Regions from separate parts of the Streptomyces sp. NPDC052052 genome, predicted to be linked through region 3. Evidence: riboswitches for the same ligand, from Rfam matches in the RefSeq annotation. Region 3 holds a riboswitch; each other region holds the start of a gene.

Region 1 (9,807 bases), on a different contig from region 3:
CACCGGTCTGCCGACCCCCGCCCATGTGGTGGTCGTGGTGATGGAGAACCACTCCTACGCCCAGGTGATCGGCAGCTCCGACGCCCCGTACATCAACCGCACGCTCAAGGCGGGCGGCGCCAACCTCACCCGGTCCTTCGGGCTCACCCACCCCAGCGAGCCGAACTACTACATGCTGTTCTCGGGCTCCGGCCAGGGCCGTACCGACGACAGCTGTGCCCGTGCGGGCTCCCTCTCCGCGCCCAGTCTCGCCTCCGAACTGATCGCCTCGGGACGGACCTGGGCCAGCTACAACGAGGGCCTGCCCCACCAGGGCTCGACCGTCTGCAGAAGTGGCGAGTACGCGCGGAAGCACAACCCCTGGTTCGCCTTCTCCGCTGTGCCGACCAGCACGGCGAAGACCATGAAGCAGTTCCCGGCCGACTTCACCAACCTGCCGACCGAGTCCTTCGTCGTGCCCAACCTGTGCCACGACATGCATGACTGCCCGGTCTCCACGGGTGACACCTGGATCCACAGGAAGCTGGGCGCCTACGCCGACTGGGCCAGGACCCACAACAGCCTGCTGGTCCTCACGTTCGACGAGGACGACGGCCGGTCGGGGAACCACATCCCCACTGTCCTCTACGGTGAGCACGTCGCCCCCGGCAGTTCCAGCGGTGTCCCCTGCAACCACTACACCCTGCTCCGCACCCTGGAGGACCTGGCCGGCCTCAGGACGCATGCCGGCCATGCGGCCTCGGCGTCCGACATCACCGGCATCTGGAAGTGAGCCCCGTGGGCGGCCGTTCCCATGGCGATGACCGGGGCACGATCGATCATCACGACCAGCAACGGCCGCGGAAGGCGAACCGCGGCGGGACCCGAGGGGAAAATCTTCACCCGTTCCGCATCCCGGACACCTGTCCCCGGACCACCCGGGATGCCGGGACGACCGGATGCCCGCGGAGCATCGACGCGGTCAGGTCCGCGGGTCGCGCATCCACGGTCTTGGTGCCAGCCTGGTGACATGGCTTGGGCGTCATGGACGACTCGTGGTGTGTTCTCCGGGCACGGCGGCGTGCTCACGGACGAGGTCGGTGTGCTCTCCGGTGACCTGACGGTTCACACGACCTGGGCCGATGACACGGCCCAGATCACTGTGCAGTACACGGGTGCGATCGACTGGTTCACCATGTCGGGCAGCCCTGTGCCGTGCGGCTCGGAGGACGACAGTCGTCGCCTTCACGCCGCCGTGGTGCAGTCCGTCCGGCAGGGAGCGGCGGCGACGGTTCCGAGGCCACCGCTGCCCAGACCGGGGTGATGGGCGAAGGGCGTCCAGGAACGAGGGCGGCACGGACCGACCGCGCGGGCACTTCCCGGGACCGATTCCGTCGCGGGCAGCAGCACAGAGGGGGACGTCTCTGCGCCCGTCCCTGCCCCGAAATCGTCGTCCTCTGATCCCGCGCCCGTCGGGCGGGGACTACGGGTCAGCCCTTAGGATCTGCCGGATGAGCAGAGCCTTCCATGGTTGGACCGAGCAGGCCTTCGAGTTGCTTCTGCAGCTGGAGGGTGTCCCTGCGCGGGAAGCACTGGAGAGACACCGGAAGGACCGCGAGCGCCTGGTCCGGCAGCCCATGATCGCTCTGCTGAACGATGTGGCCGACGCGGACCAGGCGTACGAGGACTTCTCGGTCTGGGGGTTCCGCAAGGACCCGTGGTGGTGGCAGCACCAGGCTGCCGTGATCCGGATCGCGCGCCATGTCGAGATCGGTCTCCGCTTCGATCTCGACGGACTGCGGATCAAAGGCGGCTGGTCCTACCCCGACCCGGGGCAGGTCCCGTCGTTCCGTACCGCCGTGGCCGCACAGGACAGCGGATCCGGGCTGGTGCGCGCCATCGAGTCACTGCGCACGCAGGGATACGAGATCACCGGGGACATCATGAAACGCATGCCGCGCGGGCATGACCCCGGTCACCCCCGGGCCGACCTGCTCCGGTACCGATCGGTGCTGGCTTCCCGCCCCCTCGGCGGGGACTGCGCGGAGCAGACGCCGGCCCTGGCCGACGCCGTGCTCCGCGCGGCGGAGGAGTTGCGGCCCCTGCTGACGTGGCTCGCCGGTCATGTGGACGTCCCGGCCCACCGCGCTGCCGCGCGTCAGTACGCTCCGTAGACGTTGTCGATCGAACCGTACTTGTGGGCGGCGTAGTTGCACGCGGCGGTGATGTTGGCAACCGGGTCGTAGATGTCCATCGACGTACCGGGCACGTGATAGGCGAGGAACGTCGGGGCGATGACCTGCAGGAGTCCCTTCGACGGGGTGCCCTTGGCCGCGTTCGAGTCCCAGTTGTTGATGGCCCGGGGGTTGCCGGAGGACTCGCGCATGACGTTGCGATGAATGCCGTTGTAGGTGCCGGGGATTCCGTTCTTGGCCATGACCGCGAGCGATTCCTTGATCCAGCCGTCCAGATCGTTCGTGTACGTCACGGTCGTCGCGGCAGTCGTGGCAGCGGCGGTGGACGCGGTGGGAGCGGCCTGGGCTCCGATGGTCAGCTTCAGCCCCGCGTGAATGCGTGCCGGGTTGTCGCCGATGACGCCACGATTGTCCTCGTACAGCTTCTTCCAGCCACCGCTGAGGGAATACTCTCGCGCGATCTTGGAAAGGGTGTCGCCCGCGATCACCGTATAGGTGGTGGGTGCCGCCTTCTGTGCGGAATTCGCCGCGGTGACAGCCTGCGCGGGTGCGGCCGAAGCGAAGCCGGCACCGACCAGCGGCAGTACGAGAGCGGCTCCACCCGTGACCGCCACAACCAGGCCGCGAGTGAGGGAAGTGGACCTACGGCGACGGTAGTGACCCGTTGCGGACATTGCGAATTCCTCTCCGTCGCCTACGAGGTGAGCTGTCGGGTTCGGACTGGAGATGTCCGGCCGCGCTCGAACGCGACTTCACCCCGAGCCGTTCCGGATACCGGATCGGCGACTTTCGTGGGTTCCCCGCTCCTGCCGTACACAAGTGATCGGGTTACCGGGCGGCGGCAGGATTCGGCGTTCCGTCCGGGATTGACGGTGACCGTAGGCGAGAAACACCAAAAGGAACAAGCTCTCTATTTTCGATCACAATTCATTTGCAAGATCGAATCACGAAATGGCGAGTAACCCGCATCACACCGCAATGTCGAACTACCCCACACAGAAAGGGATCGGACCACTCGTCACGAACCCCCACGGCGCCCGGACGTGACTCACGTCACCGGTAACACAAAAGGGACACTTCGGTCATAAACCAAAGGCCTCAGTAATCAATAAATGCCTCTTTATTAACCAAGGCATCACTTCTATGCAAGTCGCCCTTTATTAGGACATTCCCCCCTCTCCTGGAGTTGCTGCGCGCCGACCACCTCCCCGGTCGGCGCCATCACCTCGGGGCTACTCCATGGGCAGGAAACATGTCGCACCGGACGGTGCGGACCGCCGGCTTCCGCCCGAACGCAGGGGGGTACGGGGCCTGGCAGCGGCGGGTGCCCGTGACAGTCCGGCCGCTCCGCGTCCCCCTGAACCCAGTGCGTACGCGGCTCACGACAGCCCGTCAGTCGAGGCCCTTCAACCACGCAGGTGTGAACGGAAACACGGGCTGAAACCGACCCAGGTCCACCGAGTTCCGTCCGACCACCCCGGCGCCGTGCATCGAGCGCCCCCACCACATGCGGAACAGTCCAGTCCGCCTACGCTCATATGCGGATCCATGCCGCTAGCCTCGTGATTCGACAGAAAGCGAGGTCCCCATGGAACGAATCAGATTATCGGGAATCATGGGGGAACTCTCGGCTGAGTTCCTCGGCACGATGGTGCTCATCCTCTTCGGGTGCGGCGTCGTGGCCCAGGTCGTCGCCGGAGGGGCGCTCACCGAACCGCCGGGGGGTCTCGGGAATCACGACAGCATCGCCTGGGCCTGGGGACTCGGAGTCACTCTGGGCGTCTACGTCGCGGGCCGGCTGAGCGGAGCGCACCTCAATCCAGCCGTGACACTCTCGCTTGCCGCCTTCAAGGGTTTCCCCTGGAAGAAAGTGGCACCCTACGTACTGGCTCAACTCGTGGGAGCCTTCGCCGCGGCACTGATCGTGCGATGGAATTACGCCGAGGCCCTGGCGAAGGCGGATCCGGGTCACACGACCAAGACACAGATCGTCTTCTCGACACTGCCTGCCAACGGGAATCCCGCCCTTCCGGTCACCGAATGGGGTGCATTGCGCGACCAGATCATCGGGACCGCAATTCTGATTCTGCTGATCTTCGCGGTCACCGACCTCCTCAATACGCCACCGGCCGCCAATCTCGGCCCCTTCGTCGTGGGCCTCATCGTGGTGGCGATCGGTATGGCCTGGGGCACCAACGCCGGGTACGCGATCAATCCTGCCCGTGACCTGGGGCCCCGGCTGGCGAGTTTCCTCACCGGGTACGGAGGGGCCTGGCGGGACCAGTACGGGAATTTCTACTACTGGGTGCCGATCGTCGGCCCGTTGGTGGGTGGTCTGATCGGCGCGTTCATCTACCAGGCCCTCATCAGCCGTTTCCTGCCCGGGGCCGAACCCGAGCCGGAAGGCAGCATCCCCATCCCGTCGGAGAAGTGACGACCGGTCACTTCGTCGAGCGTGGTCAGCGCACCCTCGAACGCGTGAGGGTGCGCTGACCGGGACAGCACCGGCTGCCGGCGCGAGTCCCGGGGCCTTGGGCGCGTCAGCAGATCCGCGGCAGTTGCTCCCCGACGGGCAGGTCGACCACCCGTGTACCGCCGAGCCCCGTGCGGGCCACCACCATGCCCGGGTGAGCTTCCACCACTTCGCCGATCACCGCCGAGTCCCGGCCCCGTGGATGTGCCCGCATCGCGTCCAGGACCGCCTCGGCGTGTTCACGCGGTACGAACGCCACCAGCTTCCCTTCGTTGGCGACGTACATCGGATCGAGGCCCAGGACGGCACAGGCATTGGCCACCGGCGGAGGAACAGGGACGTGCTTCTCCTGGATGACGACGCCGGTGCCGGAAGCCGCCGCGATCTCGTTGAGCGAGGCGGCGAGTCCCCCGCGGGTCGGGTCACGCAGGACGTGCAGGTCCGGGGTGACCGCGAGCATGGCTTCCACGAGTCCACCCAGGGCCGCGCAGTCGCTCTCGATCTCGACGTCGAACTCCAGGCCCTCACGCACGCTCATGATGGCCACACCGTGCTCGCCGATCGCGCCACTGACGATCACGATGTCGCCCGGCACGACACGCTGCGGACGCAGGTCGACACCGGCCGGGATGAGGCCGATACCACTGGTGTTGATGAAGATTCCGTCCCCGTGGCCCGCCTCGACCACCTTGGTGTCCCCCGTCACCACCTCGACGCCCGCCCTGCGCGCGGCGGCGCCGAGGGCGCCGGCCGCGCGTGCGACGACGGAGAGCTCCACCCCCTCCTCCAGGATGAATCCGCAGGACAGGTACGCGGCACGCGCACCGCTCATGGCGAGGTCGTTGACGGTCCCGTTGACCGCGAGGTCGCCGATACTGCCGCCGGGGAAGAACAGCGGTCGCACCACGAAGGTGTCGGTGGAGAACGCGATCCGGGCGCCGCCGAGCGACACGGACGCCGAATCGCCCATCTGGCCGAGCAGCTCGCCGCCGAAGGCGGGGGCGAAGACGTGCTGGATCAGTTCGGCGGAGAGCGCACCGCCACCGCCGTGGCCCATCACGATGCGGGGGTGGTCCCTCAGCGGTGCCGGGCACGTCCACGCCACGGGGTCGAGCGGCGGGACCTCAAAGGCGCCTCCGGATCCGCGCATGGGGGTGTCGAGGGTCTCAGACAACGGGGGTCGCCTCCAACGATGCGGTCTTCTTCATGTCGAGGCGCCGGTAGAGGTAGTACGCGGCGCAGGCGCCCTCGCTGGAGACCATCGTGGCGCCCAGCGGGGTGCGCGGGGTACAGGTGGTTCCGAACGCCTCGCACTGGTGGGGCTTGATCAGGCCCTGCAGGACTTCTCCACTGCGGCACTGGGCGGGTTCACGGGTGTCGATGCCGGTCACTGCGAAACGGTACTCGGCGTCGTAGTCCCGGTAGCGCGGGGCGAGCCGCCAGCCGCTGTCGCGAATGACGCCGATGCCGCGCCAGGACCGGTCGGTCACCTCGAACACGTCCTCCAGCATGGTCAGGGCCGCGGGGTTTCCCTCGGGGCGCACCGCGCGTGGGTAGGCGTTGTCCACGGTGTGTTCACCGCGTTCCAGCTGGGCCACGGTCCGTCGCACGCCCTCCAGAATGTCCAGCGGTTCGAATCCGGTCACCACGATCGGGACTGCGAACCGCTCGGCCAGCCCGGGATACTCGCCCGTCCCCATCACACTGCACACATGCCCCGCGGCCAGGAAGGCCTGAACCCGACAGCTCGGCGACCGCATGATCGCCTCGATCGCCGGCGGAACCCGGACGTGGGACACCAGCAGACTGAAGTTGCGGATGCCGAGCCGACGTGCCTGATAGACCGTCATGGCATTGGGCGGTGCGGTGGTTTCGAAACCGATGCCGAAGAAGACGACCTCCCTGTCCGGGTTCTGCTGGGCGATCTTCAGGGCGTCGAGCGGAGAGTAGACGACCCGTACGTCACCTCCCTCGCTGCGGACCCGGAACAGGTCCCGGCCGGTTCCGGGCACCCGGAGCATGTCTCCGAAGGAACAGAAGATCACCTCCGGACGGGAGGCGATCTCCAGTGCCTTGTCGATGACCTCCAGCGGCGTGACGCAGACCGGACAACCCGGTCCATGAATCAATTCGACCTGCTCCGGCAGCAGTTGATCGATTCCGTGCCGGATGATGGTGTGGGTCTGTCCACCGCAGACCTCCATCAGCGCCCACGGCCTGGTGACGGTGGAGTGGATCTCGTCGAGAAGCCGCCGGGCCAGTTCCGGGTTCTGAAACTCGTCGATGTACCTCACTGCCGCGCCTCCTCGGATGTGTCACCGGCGCCCGGCAGGGGAAGTCCGCCGGCCTCGGCCGCCATCTCCCACGCGTCACCGAACTCCTCCTGGATCATCCCGAGCTGGGAGAACAGCTCCAGCGTGTGCAGGGCCGATTCCTCGTCCAGCTTCTGCAGGGCGAACCCCACGTGCACGATGGCGTACTCACCGACCTGAAGGTCCGGCAGGTACTCCAGACACGCCTCCTTGACCACTCCGCCGAAGTCGACGGTGGCCATACGCGTACCGTCCCGTTCCTCGATCTCCAGTACTCTTCCGGGCACCGCCAGGCACATGTCTTCTCCTCGCTGTGGTTGATGGGTCTGTCCGGTCCTGCCGGGACACGCCGTCAGTCGGTGACGGTGTTCCGCCGTGCCGCTCCCACCCGGTCGTGGCAGTCCTGGGCGGTGTGTGACCGTGCGGCCACCATCACCTGCCCCAGTGCCAGGCCTCCGTCGTTCGGAGGTACCCGGTGGTGCCTCAGTACGGTGAAGCCGTGGCCGCCGAGTATCCGGGCGCAGGCCGTGGAGAGCCGGGTGTTGGCGAACACGCCGCCGGTCAGGGCCACGGTGTCCAGGCCGTACCGTTCACGTGCCAGGACACACGTGCGGTGCACGAGGGCGGCGACCGCCTCGTGGAAGCGCGCGGCGACGGCTTCCGGCGCGGTGCCCCTGCGCACGTCCTGCACCACCGCGGTCAGCAGGGGCGCCGGGTCGGCGATCAGTGGGCCCTCGCTCTCCGGTGCGGGAGACCGGAGAGCGAATCCGTATCCGCCCCCCTCGCGCCCGTCCGCCCCGAGGGCCGCGGCCTCGAACTCGACGGCGGCCTGGGCCTCGTACTCGATCCGGTGGCGGACTCCGGCGAGAGACGCGACGGCGTCGAAGAGCCGGCCCATGCTGGAGGTCGGAACACAGTTCAGGTTCCTCTCCAACTGCCTTCCCAACAGCGTGAGTTCGTCGGGCGGACAGGCCGCCACGCACGGCAGGTCCAGTGCCCATCCAATTCCTGCCGCACGCAGGTGGGCCAGGGCCATGCGGTAGGGGCGCCGTACGGCCGCATCGCCGCCGGGCAGGGGGACGTAGGCAAGATGCGCGAACCGTTGGTATCCGTCGTAGTCCGCCAGCAGGAACTCCCCGCCCCACACGGCTCCGTCGTCGCCGTAGCCGGTGCCGTCGAACGCGACGCCGATCACCCGCCTGCTGCCGTCCAGGCCGTGTTCCGCCATGGCGGAGGCGATGTGGGCGTGATGGTGCTGTACCCGCACGACGTGTCTCTCACCGGCCGTACGGCGGACCAGCCGGCCCGAACGGTATCCGGGGTGTCGGTCGGCCGCGAGGATGTCGGGACGCACCCCGGTGATGGTCTCCAGCTGCTGCCCGGCCCGCTCGAAGGCGTGCTGGGTGGAGAGGTCGTCCATGTCGCCGATGTGGGCGGACAGCCAGGCCCTGCGCCCCTCCGCCAGGCACAGGGTGTTCTTGAGATCACCGCCGGCGGCGAGCACCGAGGGCACCGGGAGGGGGAGTTCGATCGGCCGGGGGGCGTATCCGCGCGAGCGGCGGACGGTCAGCAGCTCCCCGTCGCAGACGCGTACCACGGAGTCGTCGCACGGTACATGGATCGGGCGGTCGTGGGTCAGCCAGGCGTCGGCCAGGTGGGCGAGCCGGTCCAGGGCTTCGGCGTCGTCGGTGACGATCGGCTCTCCGGCCACATTGCCGCTGGTCATGACGAGAAGGCGCGGTCCGACCGGGTCGCCGGGGAGGCCGAGAAGAAGGTGGTGCAGAGGTGTGTAGGCGAGCATGACGCCGAGGTCCGGGCTGCCCGGTGCGACGCTGTCCGACGGTGTCGGCCTGCCCGGACCGGCGGCGGTGTGACGGCGACGTCGCAGCAGGACGATCGGTCGGACGGAGCCGGTGAGCAGGTCCCGCTCCTCGGCGCCGACATGGACGAGAGGTGCGATGTCGTCGATGTCGCGGGCCATCACCGCGAACGGTTTGTCGCCCCGGGCCTTTCGGCGGCGGAGTTCGGTGACGGTGCGGTCGTCGGTGGCATCGCATGCGAGGTGGTATCCGCCGATTCCCTTGACGGCGAGGATCGCCCCGTCGGCCAGGAGCTCGCGGGCCCGGTCCACCGCGTCCACGTCGCTCACACGCCGGGGAGGCCTGCCCGCTTCCGGGTCCGCCGTCAGCAGGTGCAGGCGTGGTCCGCATCGGTGACACGAGACCGGTTGGGCATGGAAGCGGCGGTCCGTGGGGTCCGTGTACTCGCGGGCGCAGTCGGCGCACAGGGGGAAGCGGGCCATGGTGGTGTGCGCGCGGTCGTACGGCAGGGCTGTGACGATGGTGAATCGCGGCCCGCAGTTGGTGCAGGTGATGAACGGGTGCCGGTGGCGCCGGTCCTCGGGGTCGGCCAGCTCGGCAAGGCAGTCGGCGCAGGTCGCCACATCCGGGGGAACCAAGGTGCGGGAGGGGCCACCGGTCCGGGAGGGGACGATGGTGAAGCCTGTGTCGCCCGCTGCCGGGACCTCGCTGTGCTCGACGGATTCGAGGACCGCCATGGGTGGTGCGTCCGCGGCGATCCCTTCGCAGAAGAGGGCCACGGCGGCAGGTGCGCCCTCGACTTCCGCGACGACGCCCTCGGCTGTGTTGGTGACGTGTCCCGCCAGGCCCATCGTGAGGGCGCGGGTGTACAGATAGGGCCGGAACCCCACGCCCTGGACGGTGCCCCGGACGATGACCCGGCGACGCTGTACCGGCTCTCCCGTGACTGGGCCGGACCGTGGCCCGGTCACGCGCGGGTCTGCGCCATGGTGCGGGACGGCTCCGTCCCCGGGCCCGGCCCGCCCCGG
Region 2 (9,807 bases), on a different contig from region 3:
GGGCAGTCTGGGGGAGCCGATCGACGGACCGGCACAGGTCACGGGTGCGTACGGCCTCGACCGGGGCATCACGTACCACATGAGAGACTGGTCTAGACAACCATTGATTCACGAAGGGCAGAACCATGGCTGAGCGCCGCGTCAACGTCGGTTGGGCCGAGGGCCTGCACGCCCGTCCCGCATCCATCTTCGTCCGGGCCGCCACGGCCTCCGGCATCCCCGTGACGGTCTCGAAGGCCGACGGAAACCCGGTGAACGCCGCCTCCATGCTCGCGGTCCTCGGTCTCGGCGCGCACGGCGGCGAGGAGATCATACTCGCGTCCGAGGCGGAGAACGCCGAAGCCGCCCTGGACCGCCTGGCCAAGCTGGTCGCCGAGGGGCTCGACGAGCTCCCGGAGACCGTCTGAGCCCTTCAGCGCGAGAAAGCCGCGACATCCCATGCGGAGTCGCGGCTTTTTGCTTTTCCGTTCCGGATCGGCCGAAGCGAATTCGAGCAGCCCAAAGAAAGCCCCGACGAAAGGGCGTCTCTTTGTATACGGCGTCATTGTTAATACCGAGCACGCGTGGTGTGTACTGCATGTTGCGAAGTTCTCACTCGATCCGTGCGTGAGGAATCGGGCCTGCGCCCCGGCCGGTCCGTGCGGCGCAGACGGTGCGCGCCCACGGCCCGTTCGGCGTGCTGCATGGCCAGCGCCCTGGCCCGTTCCGCGTCGCCCCGCACCACCGCGTCGACGATGGCTCCGTGCTCGGCCCAGGAATCCACCGGGCGGACCGGCTGCTCCACGGTGTACATCCACGTGGTCTTGTGCCTCAGCTGGGTGAGCAGCGCGATCAGGCCGGGGCTGCCGGACGCCTGCGCCAATGTCTCGTGGAACCAGCCACCCAGGGAGCGCAGATCCTCCCCCTCGCCCCGCCTGGCCCGCTCCTGCCCCAGCCTGACCAGGCCACGCAGCACCTTGAGATGCGCCTCGGTGCGCCGATGAGCGGCGCGTGCCGCACCCAGCGGCTCCAGCAGCATCCGGACCTCCAGGAGATCGGCGGCCTCCTGCTCCGTGGGCTCGGCGACGCAGGCGCCCGCATGCCTGCGGGTGACCACGAACCCTTCCGACTCCAGGGTGCGCAACGCTTCCCGCACCGGGACACGGGAGACCCCGTAACGACGCGCCAGTACCTCCTCGGTGAGCCGGCTGCCGCGTTCGAAGACACCGGAGACGATGTCGTCACGGATTGCCGTGCATACCGAATGCGCAGGAATGCGCATGTCCGAACCTCCCCCTTAATCCCCGCGCAACGCGGCCGACCGACGTCTGTCCTGCGACTCTATTGCAATGCGGCCGCATTTCCGATGCCGGGAAGAAATTCATGAATATCTTTTGGCCGCGGGGCAGGTCCTGGGACCCGTCGAGGACAGGTGCCAACAGCGGATACGACGAAGGCCCCGTCGTAGGGGGCCTTCGAAGGAGATACCGCGCAGGGCGCGCCGGCAGGAGGTCAGACGTTGACGCCGCGGGCACGCAGGTAGGCGATGGGGTTCAGGTCGGAGCCGTACGACGGCGTGGTGCGCGCCTCGAAGTGGAGGTGCGGTCCGGTGGAGTTGCCGGTCGAGCCGGAGAAGCCGATCCGCTGACCCGCACCGACGCGCTGGCCGACGAAGACGCCGATCGAGGAGAGGTGGCCGTACTGCGTGTACGTGCCGTCCGTCATCCGGAGCACGATGTTGTTGCCGTACGCGCCGCCCCAGCCGGCCTCGACGACCGTGCCGGCACCGACGGCGACGACGGAGCTGCCGTAGGCGGCGTGGAAGTCGATGCCGGAGTGCCTGCCGGAGGACCAGAGCGCGCCACCGGTCCGGTATCCGGTGGTGACGTACGAACCGGCGACCGGGAGCCGGAAGGCGTTCAGGCGGGCGCGCTCGGCGGACCGGGCAGCGCGGGCCTTCTCGGCTCGCGCCTGGGCCGCACGCTTCGCATCCGCCTCGGCCTTCTTCTTCGCCTCGGCGTCGGCCTGGCGCTGCTGCGCGTCGGCCTGGGCCTCGATCTGCTCGGCGAGGGTGCTGTCGACGGCCAGGACCTGGCTCAGACCGGTCTCAGCGGCGGAGGAGTCCGCAGCGAGAGCCGGAGCGGCCGTACCGCCGAGGACGCCGGTGGTGGCCAGGGCCGCGATTCCGACGACCCTCGCGCTCCTGCTCGTCAGTCGGCTCGGGGCACGGTGCTTCCCGGTGGCACGGGTGAACGCCATTGAAGCGGCTGGTCCTTTCCCTCCTTCTCGCCTACCGGGTTAGCTGACGGGTTCGGAGCAGGAAGGTCTCCTACGGACGCCACGGCCTCACCGAGGCCCGGCATCCGATTCACCCCAGGGACTGCATGGGTCCCCGGCTCCCCAGGCTCGCGCCTGACGGGGACTCGGCGATGACTGCCCGGTACGTCACGGATGCGGCATACGAGTGACGGACAGCCGGGCCGACGCTAAGGGCGGCCACTTTCGTTCACCAAACGGACACGCCGCTTTGTAGCGCACGCCACAGGGCAGACAGTCATCCTCCCCATCAAAACGGACATGCGGAAGATCCCTACGCGTCGCCTGCCGCAGGGGTCTTCCTCGTGCCTCGCCAGGTCCGTGCGCCGGGTCCGTGCGTGACGGGTCGAGGCACCGGTCGACCGACCGCCACGGTGGGGGCGCCCGTGTCCGGCCGTTGACCGGCCGGGCGTGGCGGTCGACCGACGAACCGTCACCCGCGGCCGGCCGTCGCTGGCAGCTGCGCGGTCGGCCGGCCGTCACCCGCCACGGGCCGACCGGTGGTCCGGACCGGGCGGGTGCGATCACGACCAGGGGATCCGCCCGTCAGCCGGTGACCACCGACACCTCTCCGATGCCCAGGGCCCGGACCCGCTCCTCGATCTGTGCCGCGTCACCGACGAGGATCGTGACCAGCCGGTCGACCGGGAAGGCGTTGACCACCGCCGCGGTCGCCTCGACCGTGCCGGTCTCCGCGAGCCGGGCGTACAAGTGCGCCTGGTAGTCGTCCGGGAGGTGCTGCTGGACCTGGTCGGCGAGGGTTCCCGCGACCGATGCCGCCGTCTCGAACTTCAGCGGTGCGACCCCCACGAGGTTCTGCACGGCGATCTCGCGCTCCTCATCGGTCAGCCCCTCGGCCGCCAGGGTCCGCAGGACCGTCCACAGGTCCTCCAGCGCCGGTCCCGTGGACTCCGTGTCCACCGATCCGCTGATGGCGAGCATCGAGGCTCCGGTGGCCCCCGAGGCGGAGTCCGGGGCCGACGAGCGCAGCACCTGGGCGAAGGCCCGTACGCCGTAGGTATAGCCCTTCTCCTCGCGCAGCACCCGGTCCAGCCGGGAGGTGAGCGTTCCGCCCAGGCAGTACGTGCCCAGCACCTGGGCCGGCCACACGCTGTCGTGGCGGTCGGCGCCGATCCGGCCGATCAGCAGTTGCGTCTGCACCGCGCCCGGACGGTCGACGATGACCACCCGGCCGGTGTCGTCGGCGGTGATCGGCGGGGCGGGACGGGGTTCCGCGGAGTCTCCCGACCATTCGCCGAGGGTGTCGGCGAGCAGGGCGTCCAGGTCGATGCCGGTGAAATCACCCACGACCACGGCGGTGGCCGTGGAGGGCCGGACGTGGGCGTCGAAGAAGGCACGCACGGCCGCCGAGTCGATCCGCTCCACCGTCTCCTCGGTGCCCTGCCGGGGACGCGACATCCGCGCCGCGGCCGGGAAGAGCTCCTTGGAGAGCTGCTTGGCGGCGCGCCGGGCCGGGTTGGCCAGCTCGTGCGGGATCTCGTCGAGCCTGTTGTGCACCAGGCGTTCGATCTCGCTCTCGTCGAAGGCGGGCGCCCGCAGCGCCTCGGCGACCAGAGCGAGCGCCTTGGCCAGCCGGGAGGCCGGGACCTCCAGGGAGACCCGGATGCCCGGGTGGTCCGCGTGTGCGTCGAGAGTGGCGCCGCAGCGCTCCAGCTCGGCGGCGAACTCTTCGGCGGTGTGCTTGTCGGTGCCTTCGGACAGGGCCCGGGACATGATCGTGGCCACGCCGTCGAGCCCCTCGGGCTCGGCGTCCAGCGGGGCGTCGAGGAAGATCTCGACAGCGACGACCTGCTGGCCGGGCCGGTGGCAGCGCAGCACCGTGAGGCCGTTGGGCAGGGACCCGCGCTCGGGCGCGGGAAAGTCCCAGGGGCGGGCGACGCCGGGGGCCGGCTGCGGGTGGTACTGCATGGAAACTCCAGTCGCGGCAGCGTCGGTCACTGGTCCGCCCCTTCGTGCGTGTCGGTGTCGTCGGCGTCGGTCTCGTCGGTGTCCGCTTCGTCCGCGGGCTCGGCCGACTCGACCGGCTCGTAGACCAGCACCGCCCGGTTGTCGGGGCGCAGCTGGGCCTTGGCGACCGCCTGGACCTCCTCCGCGGTGACGTCGAGCACCCGCTGGACGGCGGTCAGGGCAAGCTGCGGGTCGCCGAAGAGCACGGCGTACCGGCAGAGTTCGTCCGCGCGTCCCGCGACCGTACCCAACCGGTCCAGCCACTCACGCTCCAACTGGGCCTGCGCACGCTCCATTTCCTCGGGCGTGGGGCCCTCGGCGGCGAACCGGGCAAGCTCCTCGTCGACCGCGGCCTCGATCTGCGGCACCTCGACGCCGCCGGACGTCTTCACGTCCAGCCAGCCGAGCGAGGGAGCGCCCGCCAGTCGCAGCAGCCCGAACCCGGCCGCCACGGCCGTACGGTCACGGCGGACCAGGCGGTTGTGCAGCCGCGAGGACTCGCCTCCACCGAGCACGGTCAGCGCGAGATCCGCCGCGTCGCACGCGCGGGTGCCGTCGTGCGGCAGCCGGTAGGCGGCCATGAGCGCCCGCGCCGGAACCTCCTCGCGCACCTCTTCGCGCAGCTGCTCGCCGATGGTCTCGGGGAGCGTGCCGTCGCGCGGCGGCTGCTTGCCGTCGTGGGACGGGATGGAACCGAAGTACTTCTCGATCCAGGCGAGGGTCTCTACGGGGTCGATGTCGCCGACGACCGAGAGCACAGCGTTGTTGGGGGCGTAGTAGGTCCGGAAGAAGGCGCGGGCGTCCTCGAGGGTCGCGGCGTCCAGGTCCGCCATCGAGCCGATCGGTGTGTGGTGGTACGGGTGGCCCTCGGGGTAGGCCAGTGCCGTCAGCTTCTCGAACGCCGTGCCGTAGGGGACGTTGTCGTAGCGCTGACGACGCTCGTTCTTGACGACGTCGCGCTGGTTCTCCATCGACTCCTCGTCGAGCGCGGCGAGCAGCGAGCCCATCCGGTCGGCCTCGAGCCAGAGAGCCAGCTCCAGCTGGTGGGCGGGCATCGTCTCGAAGTAGTTGGTGCGCTCGAAGCTGGTGGTGCCGTTGAGCGAACCACCGGCGCCCTGGACCAGCTCGAAGTGTCCGTTCCCCTTGACCTGGCCGGAGCCCTGGAACATCAGGTGCTCGAAGAGGTGAGCCAGTCCGGTGCGTCCCTCGACCTCGTGACGCGAGCCGACGTCGTACCAGAGGCAGACCGCGGCAACCGGGGTCAGATGGTCCTCGGAGAGCACCACGCGCAGGCCATTGGCCAGACGGTGCTCGGTCGCTGTCAAGCCGCCGGAGCCGGCCTGGGCTGTGGCCGTGTGACCCATGGGCATGTACGTCCCTTCGATCGCGATACTGAATTTCCTGCGAGACCTGCCACTGTAGGCAAGCGCACAGACACCTGCCGAAGTTCCCATACCGCGGAAGTTCGCGTGAAAGAGGGGCACACCCGCCGTGGAACGGGTCACGGAGCCGCCCCGGCAGGGGCCGGAGCGGCCCTTGGGACGGGTCGAGGTCGGCGCTGTCAGTGCGGAGGTCCACAATGGTCCGCGTCAGAACCTGAGGTTGCCCGAACAGAATCCGTGAAGGAGTCGCAGCAGCGATGGCCCGCCGCAGCACGAAGACCCCGCCGCCGGACGACTTCGAGGAGAGGATCCTCGACATCGACGTCGTCGACGAGATGCAGGGCTCCTTCCTTGAGTACGCGTACTCGGTGATCTACTCCCGGGCCCTGCCGGACGCTCGTGACGGCATGAAGCCGGTGCACCGCCGCATCGTGTACCAGATGAACGAAATGGGTCTGCGCCCCGAACGCGGCTATGTGAAGTGTGCCCGCGTCGTCGGCGAAGTCATGGGCAAGCTGCACCCGCACGGCGACGCGTCGATCTACGACGCGCTGGTCCGTCTGGCGCAGCCGTTCTCCATGAGGCTCCCCCTGGTCGACGGCCACGGCAACTTCGGCTCGCTCGGCAACGACGACCCGCCGGCCGCCATGCGGTACACGGAGTGCCGGATGGCCGACGCGACGTCGCTGATGACGGAGTCGATCGACGAGGACACCGTCGCCTTCCAGTCGAACTACGACGGCCAGGAGGAGGAACCGACCGTTCTTCCGGCCGCGTACCCGAACCTCCTGGTCAACGGCGCGTCCGGGATCGCTGTCGGCATGGCGACCAATATGCCGCCGCACAACCTGGGCGAGGTCATCGCCGCCGCTCGCCACCTGATCAAGCATCCGGGTGCGGACCTGGAGACCCTGATGCGGTTCGTCCCCGGCCCCGACCTGCCGACGGGCGGGCGGATCGTGGGCCTGGGCGGTATCAAGGACGCGTACGCCGGCGGACGCGGCACGTTCAAGATCCGTGCCACTGTCTCCGTGGAGAACGTCACGGCACGCCGCAAGGGTCTGGTCGTCACCGAGCTGCCCTTCACGGTCGGCCCGGAGAAGGTGATCTCCAAGATAAAGGACCTGGTCTCGGCCAAGAAGCTCCAGGGCATCGCGGACGTGAAGGACCTGACCGACCGCGAGCACGGCCTGCGCCTGGTCATCGAGGTCAAGAACGGCTTCGTGCCGGAGGCCGTGCTGGAGCAGCTCTACAAGCTGACGCCGATGGAGGACTCCTTCGGCATCAACAACGTCGCACTGGTCGACGGGCAGCCGCTCACGCTGGGGCTCAAGGAGCTCCTGGAGGTCTATCTCGACCACCGCTTCGACGTGGTGCGCCGGCGCAGCGAGTTCCGCCGGGGCAAGCGTCGCGACCGGTTGCATCTGGTCGAGGGCCTGCTCGTCGCGCTGATCGACATCGACGAGGTCATCCGGCTCATCCGGTCCAGTGACAACTCCGCGCAGGCGAAGGAGCGGCTCATCGAGCACTTCTCGCTCAGCGAGACCCAGACGCAGTACATCCTGGACACGCCGCTGCGCCGACTGACCCGGTTCGACCGGATCGAGCTGGAGAGTGAGCGGGACCGGCTCAACGCCGAGATCGACGAGCTCACCGCCATCCTCGAGTCGGACACCGAGCTGCGCAAGCTCGTCTCTTCCGAACTCGCCGCGGTCGCCAAGAAGTTCGGCACCGACCGGCGTACGGTCCTGCTGGAGTCGGCCGGCGCGCAGGTCGCCTCGGTGCCGCTGGAGGTCGCGGACGACCCGTGCCGGGTGCTGCTGTCCTCGACCGGCCTGCTGGCCCGTACGGCCACCGCCGACCCGATCGTCTTCGCCGAGGACGCCAAGCGTGCCAAGCACGATGTGATCGTGTCGGCCGTGCCGGCGACGGCCCGTGGCGATATCGGCGTGGTGACCTCCACGGGACGGCTGCTGCGGCTCTCGGTGATCGATCTGCCGCAGCTGCCCGACACCCATGCGGCACCCAAACTCTCGGGCGGTGCGATGGTCTCGGAGTTCCTCACCCTGGGGAGCGACGAAGAGGTCGTCTGCCTCACCACGCTCGACGAGTCCTCCCCCGGCCTGGCGATCGGCACCCTTCAGGGCGTCGTCAAGCGTGTGGTGCCCGACTACCCGTCCAACAAGGACGAGTTGGAGGTCATCACGCTCAAGGACGGTGACCGGATCGTCGGCGCCACCGAACTGCGGACGGGCGAGGAGGACCTGGTCTTCATCACGTCGGACGCACAGCTGCTGCGCTACCCGGCGGCCCAGGTACGGCCTCAGGGCCGGCCCGCGGGCGGCATGGCGGGGATCAAGCTCGCGGCGGACGCCGAGGTGATCTCGTTCACCGCGGTGGATCCGGCGGCGGATGCCGCGGTGTTCACGGTGGCGGGCTCGCACGGCACGCTGGACGACTCGGTGCTGACCTGCAAGCTCACTCCGTTCGACCAGTATCCGCGCAAGGGGCGGGCCACCGGTGGGGTGCGCTGTCAGCGGTTCCTCAAGGGCGAGGACGTTCTGGTGTTCGGCTGGGCGGGCGCGACGCCGGCCCGGGCCGCACAGAAGAACGGCACCCCGGCCGAACTGCCGGAACCCGACCCGCGGCGCGACGGTTCGGGGACCCCGCTGGCCAAGCCGGTCGCGGTGGTCGCGGGACCGGTGTAGTCGCTCGGCCGGGCGCCGGGCGGCCTGCCGCTACGCCTCGTCGTCACGCTGCTGTACGTACCGCAGGACGCCCCACATGCTTCGTTCATGTGCGGCGTCCTGCGTCGTGTCGGAGGCCCGTGCGTCGCTCTCCCGGCAGCCCGCCAGCTCCTTGCGCAACCGCGCCGGGTCGGTGCCCGAGCCGATCAGCACCACCTGGGTGAGGCGTGGCTCCTCACGTGTCCACGGCTGCGGGGTGAACCGCAGGAACCTGCCGACCGCGTGCAGCAGGTACTTGTTGCCGTGGTCGCCCCTGCCGAAGTCGACGAACCCCTTGATCCGGTAGAGACCCTGCGGCCTGGAGTCGAGGAAATCCATCAAACGGCGTGGGTCCATCGGGATGTCCGAGACGAAGGACACGCTCTCGTACGCGGCATGCAGATGGTGGTCGTCTCCGGCGTGGGCCTCCTCCTCGGCCCGCTCCGCCAGGAGCAGGTCCTCGAAGGTGAGCTGGCGAGCCTTCTCCTCACCGTCCGGCCGCAGCGCCGGGTCGAAGAGCAGCTCGGGATCGATGCGTCCGTAGGAGGTGCTGACGACAGCGGGCGCGCTGCCGCCCGGGATGCCTGCCGCGACGACGACGTCCCTGATACGGGTCCGTTCCTCGTCCCCGACGCGGTCCGTCTTGTTCAGCACGACAAGATCGGCGACGGCGAGGTGACGGTCGATCTCCGGGTGGCGTCGTCGGGTGGCGTCGAACTCCGCGGCATCGACGACCTCCACCAGTCCCCCGTACATGATGTGCGGATTGTCACTGGCCAGGAGCATGCGCACGAGCTCCTGCGGTTCCGCCAGTCCGCTGGCCTCGATGACGATGACGTCGAGGCGGGCGGCGGGCCGGGTCAGTGTGTCCAGAAAGGTGTCGAGTTCGCTCCCGTCGACCGCGCAGCACAGGCATCCGTTGCCCAGCGAGACCGTCGAGCCGACCTGTCCCGAGACCGTCATGGCATCGATCTCGATGGCGCCGAAGTCGTTGACGATCACACCGATCCGGTTTCCGGCACGGTTGCGCAGAAGGTGGTTGAGCAGTGTCGTCTTGCCGGATCCCAGGAACCCCGCAAGGACGACGACCGGGATCTGCTTCTTGCGGGGCGGGGACGACGGGTTCAACGGGAACCTTCCTCGGGGGCGTCAGGGCGCCGGGACCGGCTGCGGCGGGGGCGTACCGACGTAACGGGCCGCGGGGCGGATGATCTTCGAGTCCTCCGCCTGCTCCAGGATATTGGCGCTCCAGCCGACCACCCGCGCCGCGCAGAACGTCGGGGTGAACATCTCGCGCGGCAGCCCGCAGAGTTCCATGACGACTCCGGCGTAGAACTCCACGTTGGTATGCAGTTCGCGGCCCGGCTTGAGCTCGGCGAGGATCGACTCGACCTGGCGCTCCACTTCGACGGCGAAATCGACGAGCGGGCCACCGA
Region 3 (9,807 bases):
GCCTGTCGCAAGCCGAACTGGCCCGGCGCGCAGGCATGACGCAGCCGCAGATCTCCCACATCGAGGGCGGCGATTCCGTGCCGACCCTGCACCTGCTCATTCGCCTTGCCAAGGCGCTGGACGCGTCGCTGACCATCGACCTCGACGGCGATACCTCGGCTTTCGTGTTTACCCCGCACGACAGCCGCGGACCTGACGAAGCGCCCCCGGGCAACCGTTCCACAGCGGCTTGACGCGTGACGGGGTGCGGGGTGGCGGCGAAGCGTGAACCGCACAGACCTGCCCGGCGGGCCCCCGGCGGAGGGCCCACATCCCCAACTCCTTCCGAATCGTTGGTCGAATCAGTGGCCTCAACCACGTCCACTGCCTAACATCGATCACCGCAAGGTCTTGTGCACTGATGCACAAACTCTCCCCGGGAGGCTCCTTTGCACCGCCGCCGTCGCACCGCGCTCACCGTCTCCGCCGCCCTGCTTGTCGGAGCACCGCTCCTCACCGCGTGCGGCAGCCAGGCCCATCCGGGTGCCGCGGCCGTCGTCGGCGGGGACCGGATCGAGGTGTCCACGCTCCAGGGTCAGGTGGCGGCCGTACGCGAGGCGCAGCGTGCGTCGAAGGACTCCGGACAGCTCATCGACAAGTCGGGCCAGCTCGGCCGGGCCAAGCTGCACGGGATGATCTTCGACCGGGTCCTGGACCGGGCCGCGCGGGACGCGGGCGTGACCGTCAGCCGCAACGAGATCCAGCAGATGCGGAAGTCGGCGGCCGCCCAGTCCGGGGGAGAGGAGCAGCTGCAGACGGCGATGCTCCAGCAGAGCTGGGTCGCCCCGAACCAGATCGACGCCGTCCTGCGCGAGCAGGTCCAGCTGACGAAGCTGGCCCAGACCCTGGGCGCCGACCTCCAGCAGCCCGAGGGGCAGAAGGCCGTCGGTGACGCGCTCAGCAAGGCGTCGAAGGCGTTGAAGATCGACGTCAATCCGCGCTTCGGTACCTGGGACGACAAGCAGACCCAGCTCGCCAACTACAAGGCCCCCTGGATCACTGAGGCGACCCAGCCCGCCGAGGCGGGGGCCTAGTCCGGCGTCCGGGGCCGTGACCGGCAGCCCGGATGGCGACTCGAAGCTCACCGCCAAGACGCAGATGCTGTACCGCGGAATCTGGTGCCGTGACCGGGAAGGTTCACCGGGTTGGTGCTGTGCCGGGTGACGCTCGGTGGGTTCCAGCGGCGGAGACCCGCACCACAGGATCTTGAGCTCAGGACGGATGCCCGGAGGGCCAGGATGGTAGAGGCACAGATGCGCCTCGGCGACGACGTTGCATGGCTGGAGCTGACTCGGACCGGGGAAGGAACCTGGCGGGTCGGCGCGGACTGGTGCTCTTGGCTGACAGCCGACTTCACGGCTTACCTCACCGATGCTGAGGTCGTGGACTTCGCAGAGCGGATGGTCTCGTGCTTGGACGCGGCGTCGGGGGCGCGCTTTTCAACGGAAGTGACCCCCGGCCGCAACAATCCGCTGGTGTTGAAGGCGGAGCCCGTCGGGGACGGTTTTGCCTTCTTCGTTCGCCTGACCCCTAACGGCGACGACGGCGTGTGTCACCTGCAGATGGAACTCGATCCGGTCCCGATCCTTGATCTGCGTGAGGTGTTCGACGCGCTGCACGCGGCGCTGGTGGCCTGACGCTCTGGTCACGGAGAGGCTCAGCCACCACAGCCCCGGCGTCAACGAACGTCTCGGGACATCCAACCGCCACGACGACCGACCCGGCGAACCCATGCGGTCAGAGGACTGGCGTCGGATCCTGGGTCCGGGTTCAGTGTCCCGCCGACGGATACCGGTCACGTGCGGTACGAGTACGTACAGAAAGGCCATCGCGTGTACTACGAGACGCTTGTTGCCTTGCACGGGGTACTTGACCGGTACCCGTGGGCGTCGCACCTCACCTGCGATGCCCACGGCAGTGAAATGTACGACCTCGCCATGCGCAGGGCGGAGGCCTACGGCTGGTACTCCACCGGCGGATGGACCTACCCGTACCAGGGATGGGGCGAGGCCCGGATCGTCCAGGACCCTGGGCGCTGGGCCGATGCTCTGGCCGGCGGGGACTGGACGCAGGATGGGAACGTCCGGGAGCTGGCGTGGATGTCGGTGGAGATCCCGGTCGATGTCCGTGAGCCGCGTCTCCCGCTCCTTCACGTGGCGCGGATCCTGTCGGACGCGGTGAATCGGGTCGGGCGCGTCCGGTTCACCGGGCTGCATGCCGTCCTGCCGCTGCAGGAGCTTGTCGGTGATGCCTCCGACGACTTTCAGGCGATGTGCAGATGGTTCGCCCTCACCGACCCGTCCACGTCGGTTCCCGTGAACGTCACCGTCGCTGCCGGGCCCACGATGCGGGGGAAGGAGGCGGCGGTGTGCGGCGCCATCGGGGAGCGGCTTGGTGACGTCGCAGAGGCCGAAGTCGCTGCTGGGCCGCTCGACTTGTCCGGCATGGCGGACGTGAACGGCGAGCACGGCTACCACAAGGGCCGCGAGCGTGGCGTGCTGCGGTTCGTGTGTCGTGTGCCGGAGTGGTCGGTGGACGCCGCCGTGTGGCTGGTCGAAGTGGTGGGTGATGCTTTGCGCGCGGCCGAGTGCGCGGAACAGGTGGTGGTGACCGCCTCGCCGGCGTCCCCTTCTTGTGCAGCGGCCGGCTGACCGGGGGAATGGCATGAGGTCCGGTGCCACACGGGTCAGCTCGGCCATCCGCACGGACGGTAGAGCGGGGCGCAGACCGGCTGCGGACCGTAACTCCTGTGGCACCCCGGGGTGAGCGCGGGCGTCGCCGCCTGGCTGAGCACGACTTCGCATGCCCCGGCAGGTGCCTGCGCCCTCGGTCGCAGGGACAGCCGTCCGTCCGGCCGGGGTAGATTCGAACAGTGAACGCTGAAGACCCCGGCCGTATCGTCCTGCTCACCGCCAGCCACCGCGTCGCACCCGGACTTCTGTCCTGGCCCGCCTGGCAGACGCTGCGCGAGGCCGACCGGGTGTTCTGCGCCGAGCCGGACCACCCGCAGCTGCCGTATCTGCGCGAGGCCGGCGTCGCCGTCGAGCATGCCGCGCCCAGCGCGCAGGAACTCGTCGACGTGTGCGCCGGCGGCCGGAGCGTGGTCGTCCTCACCGGCGGTGAAGGAAGCGGACCGCTGACCGACGGGCTGGCCCGGCTCGCCGGCTCGGGCCGGGTGCGGATGCCGGACCTGGAGCTGCTGCCCGGTTCGTACGACCTGCCGGGCGCCCGGCTCCTCGACCTGGTCCAGATCATGGACCGGATCCGGACCGAATGCCCCTGGACCTCGCAGAAGACCCACAAGGGCCTCGCCAAGTACGCCATCGAGGAGGCGTACGAACTCGTCGAGGCGATCGAGGACGGCGACCGCGAGGAGCTGCGCGAAGAGCTCGGGGACGTCCTCCTCCAGGTCGTCTTCCACGCCAGGATCGCCGAGGAGAACGAGGAGGAGCCGTTCTCCGTCGACGACGTGGCCGCGACCCTCGTCGAGAAGCTGATCCACCGCCATCCGCATGTCTTCGGGGACGAGACCGCCGAGACTCCGGAGGACGTGCACGCGCACTGGCTGCGGACCAAGGCCATCGAGAAGCAGCGCGACTCGGTCACCGACGGAGTGCCGCTCGGCCAGCCCGGTCTCGCGCTCGCCGCGAAACTGGCCGGCCGGGCCCGTACCGCGGGGCTCGATGTGACGCTGCCCACAGGCGACGGCATCGGGTACGAGCTGCTCGCCCTCGCCGTCCGCGCCGAACAGGACGGGGTCGACCCCGAGGCCGCCCTGCGGGCCGCGGGCCGTGCCTACCGGGACGCCATCCGGGCGGCAGAGGGCAACGGATAACGTCGAAGGGTGAACCACAGCCCCACCGACCGTCCCACCGGACAGCCTGGCGACCGCTCCACCGACCGCCCCGCCGGACAGCCCACCGACCGCCCCGCCGGACAGCCCGGCGCCTGCCCCGCCGGCGCGCCCGAACTCTTCACCTGGGAGTTCGCCACCGATCCGTACCCGGCCTACGCCTGGCTGCGCGAGCACAGCCCCGTGCACCGGACCGCGCTGCCCAGCGGCGTCGAGGCCTGGCTCGTGACCCGGTACGCGGACGCCCGGCAGGCGCTCGCCGACACCCGGCTCTCCAAGAACCCGGCGCACCACGCCGAGCCCGCGCACGCCAAGGGCAGGACGGGCATCCCGGGCGAGCGCAAGGCGGAGCTGATGACGCACCTGCTGAACATCGACCCGCCCGACCACACCCGGCTGCGCCGCCTCGTCTCCAAGGCGTTCACCCCGCGCCGGGTCGCCGAGTTCGCCCCGCGCGTGCAGGAACTGACGGACCGACTCATCGACCGCTTCATCGCGGAGGGGAAGGCCGACCTCATCCACGAGTTCGCCTTCCCGCTCCCCATCTACGCGATCTGCGATCTGCTCGGCGTCCCGCGGGAGGACCAGGACGACTTCCGGGACTGGGCGGGCATGATGATCCGCCACGGCGGCGGGCCGCGCGGGGGAGTGGCCAGGTCCGTGAAGAAGATGCGGGGCTATCTGGCCGAGCTGATCCACCGCAAGCGCGAGAACCCGGGGGACGACCTGATCTCGGAGCTGATCCGGGTCGCCGACCACGGCGAGCACCTCACCGAGAACGAGGCCGCGGCCATGGCCTTCATCCTGCTCTTCGCCGGGTTCGAGACGACGGTCAACCTCATCGGCAACGGGGTGTACGCCCTGCTGCGCAACCCCGTACAGCGCGAGCGGCTGCAGCGTTCCCTCGGCGTGGGGGAGGACGGGCTGCTGGAGACCGGGATAGAGGAGCTGCTGCGGTACGACGGTCCGGTGGAGCTGGCGACCTGGCGGTTCGCCACCGAGCCGCTGACACTCGGCGGGCAGGACATCGCGGTCGGCGACCCGGTGCTCGTCGTGCTCGCCGCAGCCGACCGTGACCCGGAACGCTTCGAGGACCCCGACGTGCTCGACCTCGCACGGCGTGACAACCAGCACCTCGGATACGGGCACGGCATCCACTACTGCCTGGGCGCGCCGTTGGCCCGCCTGGAGGGACGGACCGCGCTCGCCACGCTGCTGAGGCGCCTTCCCGACCTGCGCCTTGCGGGGGAACCCGCCGATCTGCGGTGGCGCGGCGGACTCATCATGCGCGGACTGCGCACGCTGCCCGTGGAGTTCACACCGGGCTCCCCCGAGGCGCAAGGTGACACCCTGTCAACTTTGTGACTTTCACGTGATCTGCGCTGCATCGACTTGTGACACGCGTTCGAGTCCCGCTAGTTTCACCGTTCGACGCACCTGTCACTCGTCACACGGAAGGCAACCTCATGGGCTCCGCGAACGGCAGACACCGTCGCCCTCGTCAGGCACCCGCCATCGTCGTCGCGGCGGGCGTGACCGGATCGGCCATCGCCATCCCGCTCCTCGGCGCGGCCGGTGCGCACGCGGCCGACGCCACGACCTGGGACCGGGTGGCCGACTGCGAGAGCGGTGGCACATGGAGCGCCGACTTCGGCAACGGCTCCTACGGCGGTCTCCAGCTCTCGCCGGAGGTCTGGAAGGCGAACGGCGGTGAGTCGTACGCCCCGAGCGCCGACCTCGCCAGCCGCGCCCAGCAGATCGCCGTGGCCGAGAAAGTCCTGGAGGACCGTGGCCCGAAGGCGTGGCCCAGTTGCGCGGTCATCTCCGGCCTCACCACGGACGGGACGCTGCCGGGCGTCGACCCGGGCTCCGTGCCGTCCGTCGGCCTCTCGGACGACGTGTCGAGTGGCAAGGGTCACGTGAAGGATGCGCAGGGCGGCGACACGCAGGGCGGCGAAGCGCAGAGCGATGACGCGCAGAGCGACGAGACCACGCCGTCCGCGAAGCCTTCGGCCGCCGTGTCGACGGCCCCGTCCGCCAAGGCATCCGAATCTTCCGCTTCGTCAGATTCACCAGATTCGTCGGCTTCGTCAGATGCGTCACAGTCCTCTGATTCCGCCGCTTCCCCCAGCCGGGCCGGTGGCAAGCACCGGGGTGCGGCCGCCTCCGAGGGGAGAGGGCATGTGAACGGCGGTGAGCGGGAGTCGGGCCGCCATGCGTCACGCTCGGACGCCGGAGCGCGTCAGGCAGGCGCCGACGGCTCCTATGCCGTCCATGCCGGTGACAATCTCTGGACGATTGCTGATGCACAGAATGTTCCTGGTGGATGGTCTGCGCTCTACGAGGCCAACAAGGGTGTCGTCGGCTCCGATCCGGACCTCATCCTCCCTGGCCAGAGCCTTGATCTCGAGGTGAAGGCCCCGTGAGGCCTGGCTGAAAAACGACTAAAACAGCCCCCAAAGCTGGGGTACTTCAGGGACCTATGTCCGCTTATGCGTAAGTGAGACATGGGTCTCTTTGCGTCAACTGGCGTGTCGTAGCTGGACGAACCTTCCGTATCGCCTCCCACCTGCGAAAACGATGGTTCTTCAGGTGCAAGTAAGGGCTGATTGTCCGGTATGTCTGTTTTTGGATATAAGGGTTCCGTGTGTTTACGGTCGGAACTGCTCGCACCGCGGGCCCCGTCGACCGTCACGCCGAATCCTGCCGTCGGTCGGAGGGAACAGACGCGTAAAGCGCCGTAGGCAGGAGCGGGGGACCCAGGTAGGCGTCGGTCCCGATCGTCGAAAGACGCATCAGGGTCCGGCTTGGGGTGAAGTCGCGTGCTAGGACGTGCGACCGGGCAACTCACTTGGCCCGAACCCGACAGCTCACCTCGTAGGCGTCGGTGAGGAGATCTTCCATGCTGTTTTCTGGTAAGGGTCAGCGCCGTCGTCCGTCCAAGGCCGTCCGCATCGCCACGCTCGCCGGTGTCACCGGCACCGCCGCCGTCATGCCGCTGATCGGTGCGACCGGCGCCTCCGCCGCCTCCGTCGCCACCTGGGACGCCGTCGCCCAGTGCGAGTCCGGTGGCAACTGGTCCATCAACACCGGCAACGGCTACTACGGCGGCCTGCAGTTCTCGCAGTCCAGCTGGGCCGCCGCCGGCGGTACGCAGTACGCCCCCCGTGCCGACCTGGCCACCAAGGCCCAGCAGATCGCCACGGCCGAGCGGCTCCTCGACATGCAGGGCCCCGGTGCCTGGGGCTGCGCCTGGGCCGGCAACCTGAAGAACGACGGGGTGAACCCGGGCGTCGACACCGGCTCCTCGAAGTCCTCCACCACCACCCAGAAGCAGAACACCCAGAAGCAGAGCACCCAGGCCGCGCCGAAGCAGCAGACCCAGCCGAAGAAGGCCGAGCGCACCGAGGCTCCTGCCGCCAACCGCTCGTACCGCTCGACCGCGCCGGCGCAGACCGAGTCGAAGAAGACCGTCACCACCCCGACCGGCGAGAAGGTCAAGAAGGGGAACGGCGAGTACAAGGTCGTCTCCGGTGACACCCTCAGCAAGATCGCTGCCGCCCACAACGTCCAGGGCGGCTGGCAGAAGCTGTTCGAGCTGAACAAGGGCATCGTCAAGGACGCCAACCTGATCTACCCGGGTCAGCAGCTTCACCTGACGAAGTAATCCGGCAGTTCGGATTCCCCTTTTCCAGGGCACCCCGGCCCGGCGCGCAGTCCCCCAGGCGCGCCGGGCCGGGGTCTTCGCATCCGTTCGCCGCGGGCCCGCCTTGTGGGTGATCGTTCAACTGTTGTAGTTACTGGCCAGTAAAATTCTGGCCGTTTGTCCGGCAATGAGATTTCCTGGGTTCTTTTTCGTCCCAGGGGACGGGCGGTCGTCCGGCTGATCGGGTCGCGCCGGTTAGGCTCTTGTCGCAAGGCCAAAGTGACCCTGCACAACCAGCGTCATATCCCAGAAGGAGATGCTCGTGCCGTCCATCGACGTCGTCGTAGCCCGGGAAATCCTCGACTCCCGGGGTAACCCCACGGTCGAGGTCGAGGTTGGCCTCGACGACGGCAGCACGGGCCGTGCTGCCGTGCCGTCCGGCGCCTCCACCGGTGCGTTCGAGGCCATCGAGCTTCGCGACGGGGACCCCAACCGTTACCAGGGCAAGGGCGTGGAGAAGGCCGTCCTCGCCGTGATCGAGCAGATCGGCCCGGAGCTCGTCGGTTACGACGCCACCGAGCAGCGGCTGATCGACCAGGCGATGTTCGACCTGGACGCCACCGAGAACAAGGGCTCGCTCGGCGCCAACGCCATCCTCGGCGTCTCGCTGGCGGTCGCCCACGCGGCCTCCGAGGCCTCCGACCTGCCGCTGTTCCGCTACCTCGGCGGCCCGAACGCGCACCTGCTGCCCGTTCCGATGATGAACATCCTCAACGGTGGGTCGCACGCCGACTCCAACGTGGACATCCAGGAGTTCATGATCGCCCCGATCGGCGCGGAGTCCTTCTCCGAGGCCCTGCGCTGGGGTGCCGAGGTCTACCACACGCTGAAGAAGGTCCTGAAGACCAAGGGTCTTTCGACCGGTCTCGGCGACGAGGGCGGCTTCGCGCCGAACCTGGAGTCCAACCGCGCCGCCCTCGACCTCATCCTGGAGGCCGTCAAGGAGGCCGGCTACGTCCCGGGCAAGGACATCGCGCTCGCGCTCGACGTCGCCGCGTCCGAGTTCTACAAGGACGGCGTGTACGAGTTCGAGGGCAAGTCCCGCTCGGCCGCCGAGATGACCGAGTACTACGAGGAGCTCGTCGCCGCGTACCCGCTGGTCTCCATCGAGGACCCGCTGTTCGAGGACGACTGGGCCGGCTGGAAGGTCATCACCGACAAGCTCGGCGCCAAGGTCCAGCTCGTCGGCGACGACCTGTTCGTCACCAACCCGGAGCGTCTGGCCCGCGGCATCGAGGAGGGGTCCGCCAACGCCCTGCTCGTCAAGGTCAACCAGATCGGTTCGCTGACCGAGACCCTGGACGCCGTCGAGCTGGCCCAGCGCAACGGCTACAAGTGCATGATGTCGCACCGCTCCGGCGAGACCGAGGACGTCACCATCGCCGACCTGGCCGTCGCCACCAACTGCGGCCAGATCAAGACCGGCGCCCCGGCCCGGTCCGAGCGCGTCGCCAAGTACAACCAGCTGCTGCGCATCGAGGAGATCCTCGACGACGCCGCGGTGTACGCGGGCCGCTCCGCGTTCCCGCGCTTCAAGGGCTGAGCACCGGCCCTTCGAAGTTGAAAGGCCCCGGCCTCCGTCCGTCCCCGCACTCGGTCCCGTACCGTGTTCGGGGACGGACGTGTGTAAGGGGAGGCGGGAACATGGCCGCGAAGGACCGGGACCGGTTCTCCACCTCGACCCGGCTGCGGCTGCTCGGGGAGCAGACCGCCGCCCGCGTCTACCGGTCACAGAACCGCCGTCAGGCCCGCCGCTCCCGGCTCACCGGCCGGGCGGCCTTCCTCGCCCTCGTCGTCTGCTCCCTGGTGGTGGCGCTCGCGTACCCGATGCGGCAGTACATGTCACAACGGGACGAGATCGCCGAACAGGAGCGCATGGCACAGGAGGCCCGCACCCGCACCGAGGAGCTGCGCGACGAGAAGGCGCGCCTCCAGGACGATGCGTACGTCCGGCAGCTGGCCCGCACACATCTGCACTACCTTCTCCCCGGGGAGACCGGTTACACGGTGATCGACCCCGACGCGGTCAAGGAGCGCAACGGCGAGACGGACGATTCCGGCCGGTCGTGGCACTCCAACCTCTGGGACGGCGTGGACAGCGCCGACCGCCGCGACTGACTTCTCCCACCCCCTCTGCAGAACCGCAGTTCGAGCAGCCCGATCAGAACCTAGGCAGGCATGGAAACCCCCCCTCCGCAGACCGAGTCCA

What was found. Region 3 has a riboswitch for cyclic di-AMP ahead of AB0L71_RS14225 (transglycosylase family protein). Riboswitches for the same ligand answer to the same signal wherever they lie in the genome.
Region 1: another riboswitch for cyclic di-AMP. It lies ahead of AB0L71_RS10970 (LysM peptidoglycan-binding domain-containing protein); the one in region 3 lies ahead of AB0L71_RS14225 (transglycosylase family protein).
Region 2: another riboswitch for cyclic di-AMP. It lies ahead of AB0L71_RS07755 (M23 family metallopeptidase); the one in region 3 lies ahead of AB0L71_RS14225 (transglycosylase family protein).

What each region holds. Positions count from the first base shown of each region.
Region 1 covers NZ_JBFAWU010000007.1:161,562-171,368, forward strand. Annotated here, with positions in the region: gene AB0L71_RS10955 (alkaline phosphatase family protein) at 1-772, shown strand, start outside; gene AB0L71_RS10960 (hypothetical protein) at 1,010-1,303, shown strand; gene AB0L71_RS10965 (DUF2461 family protein) at 1,491-2,153, shown strand; gene AB0L71_RS10970 (LysM peptidoglycan-binding domain-containing protein) at 2,138-2,848, opposite strand; cyclic di-AMP (ydaO/yuaA leader) riboswitch at 2,853-3,038, opposite strand; gene AB0L71_RS10975 (MIP/aquaporin family protein) at 3,763-4,608, shown strand; gene hypE (hydrogenase expression/formation protein HypE) at 4,715-5,797, opposite strand; gene hypD (hydrogenase formation protein HypD) at 5,814-6,941, opposite strand; gene AB0L71_RS10990 (HypC/HybG/HupF family hydrogenase formation chaperone) at 6,938-7,258, opposite strand; gene hypF (carbamoyltransferase HypF) at 7,312-9,750, opposite strand; gene hypB (hydrogenase nickel incorporation protein HypB) at 9,747-9,807, opposite strand, start outside.
Region 2 covers NZ_JBFAWU010000005.1:95,269-105,075, reverse strand. Annotated here, with positions in the region: gene AB0L71_RS07765 (HPr family phosphocarrier protein) at 126-407, shown strand; gene AB0L71_RS07760 (GntR family transcriptional regulator) at 548-1,261, opposite strand; gene AB0L71_RS07755 (M23 family metallopeptidase) at 1,492-2,238, opposite strand; cyclic di-AMP (ydaO/yuaA leader) riboswitch at 2,252-2,418, opposite strand; gene AB0L71_RS07750 (pitrilysin family protein) at 2,842-4,224, opposite strand; gene AB0L71_RS07745 (pitrilysin family protein) at 4,251-5,633, opposite strand; gene AB0L71_RS07740 (DNA topoisomerase IV subunit A) at 5,903-8,353, shown strand; gene AB0L71_RS07735 (GTP-binding protein) at 8,384-9,499, opposite strand; gene AB0L71_RS07730 (citrate synthase/methylcitrate synthase) at 9,521-9,807, opposite strand, start outside.
Region 3 covers NZ_JBFAWU010000010.1:84,977-94,783, reverse strand. Annotated here, with positions in the region: gene AB0L71_RS14260 (helix-turn-helix transcriptional regulator) at 1-233, shown strand, start outside; gene AB0L71_RS14255 (SurA N-terminal domain-containing protein) at 429-1,073, shown strand; gene AB0L71_RS14250 (hypothetical protein) at 1,278-1,676, shown strand; gene AB0L71_RS14245 (hypothetical protein) at 2,139-2,690, shown strand; gene AB0L71_RS14240 (nucleoside triphosphate pyrophosphohydrolase) at 2,912-3,874, shown strand; gene AB0L71_RS14235 (cytochrome P450) at 3,884-5,257, shown strand; gene AB0L71_RS14230 (transglycosylase family protein) at 5,359-6,318, shown strand; cyclic di-AMP (ydaO/yuaA leader) riboswitch at 6,619-6,791, shown strand; gene AB0L71_RS14225 (transglycosylase family protein) at 6,795-7,559, shown strand; gene eno (phosphopyruvate hydratase) at 7,855-9,141, shown strand; gene AB0L71_RS14215 (septum formation initiator family protein) at 9,243-9,716, shown strand; gene AB0L71_RS14210 (DUF501 domain-containing protein) at 9,777-9,807, shown strand, end outside.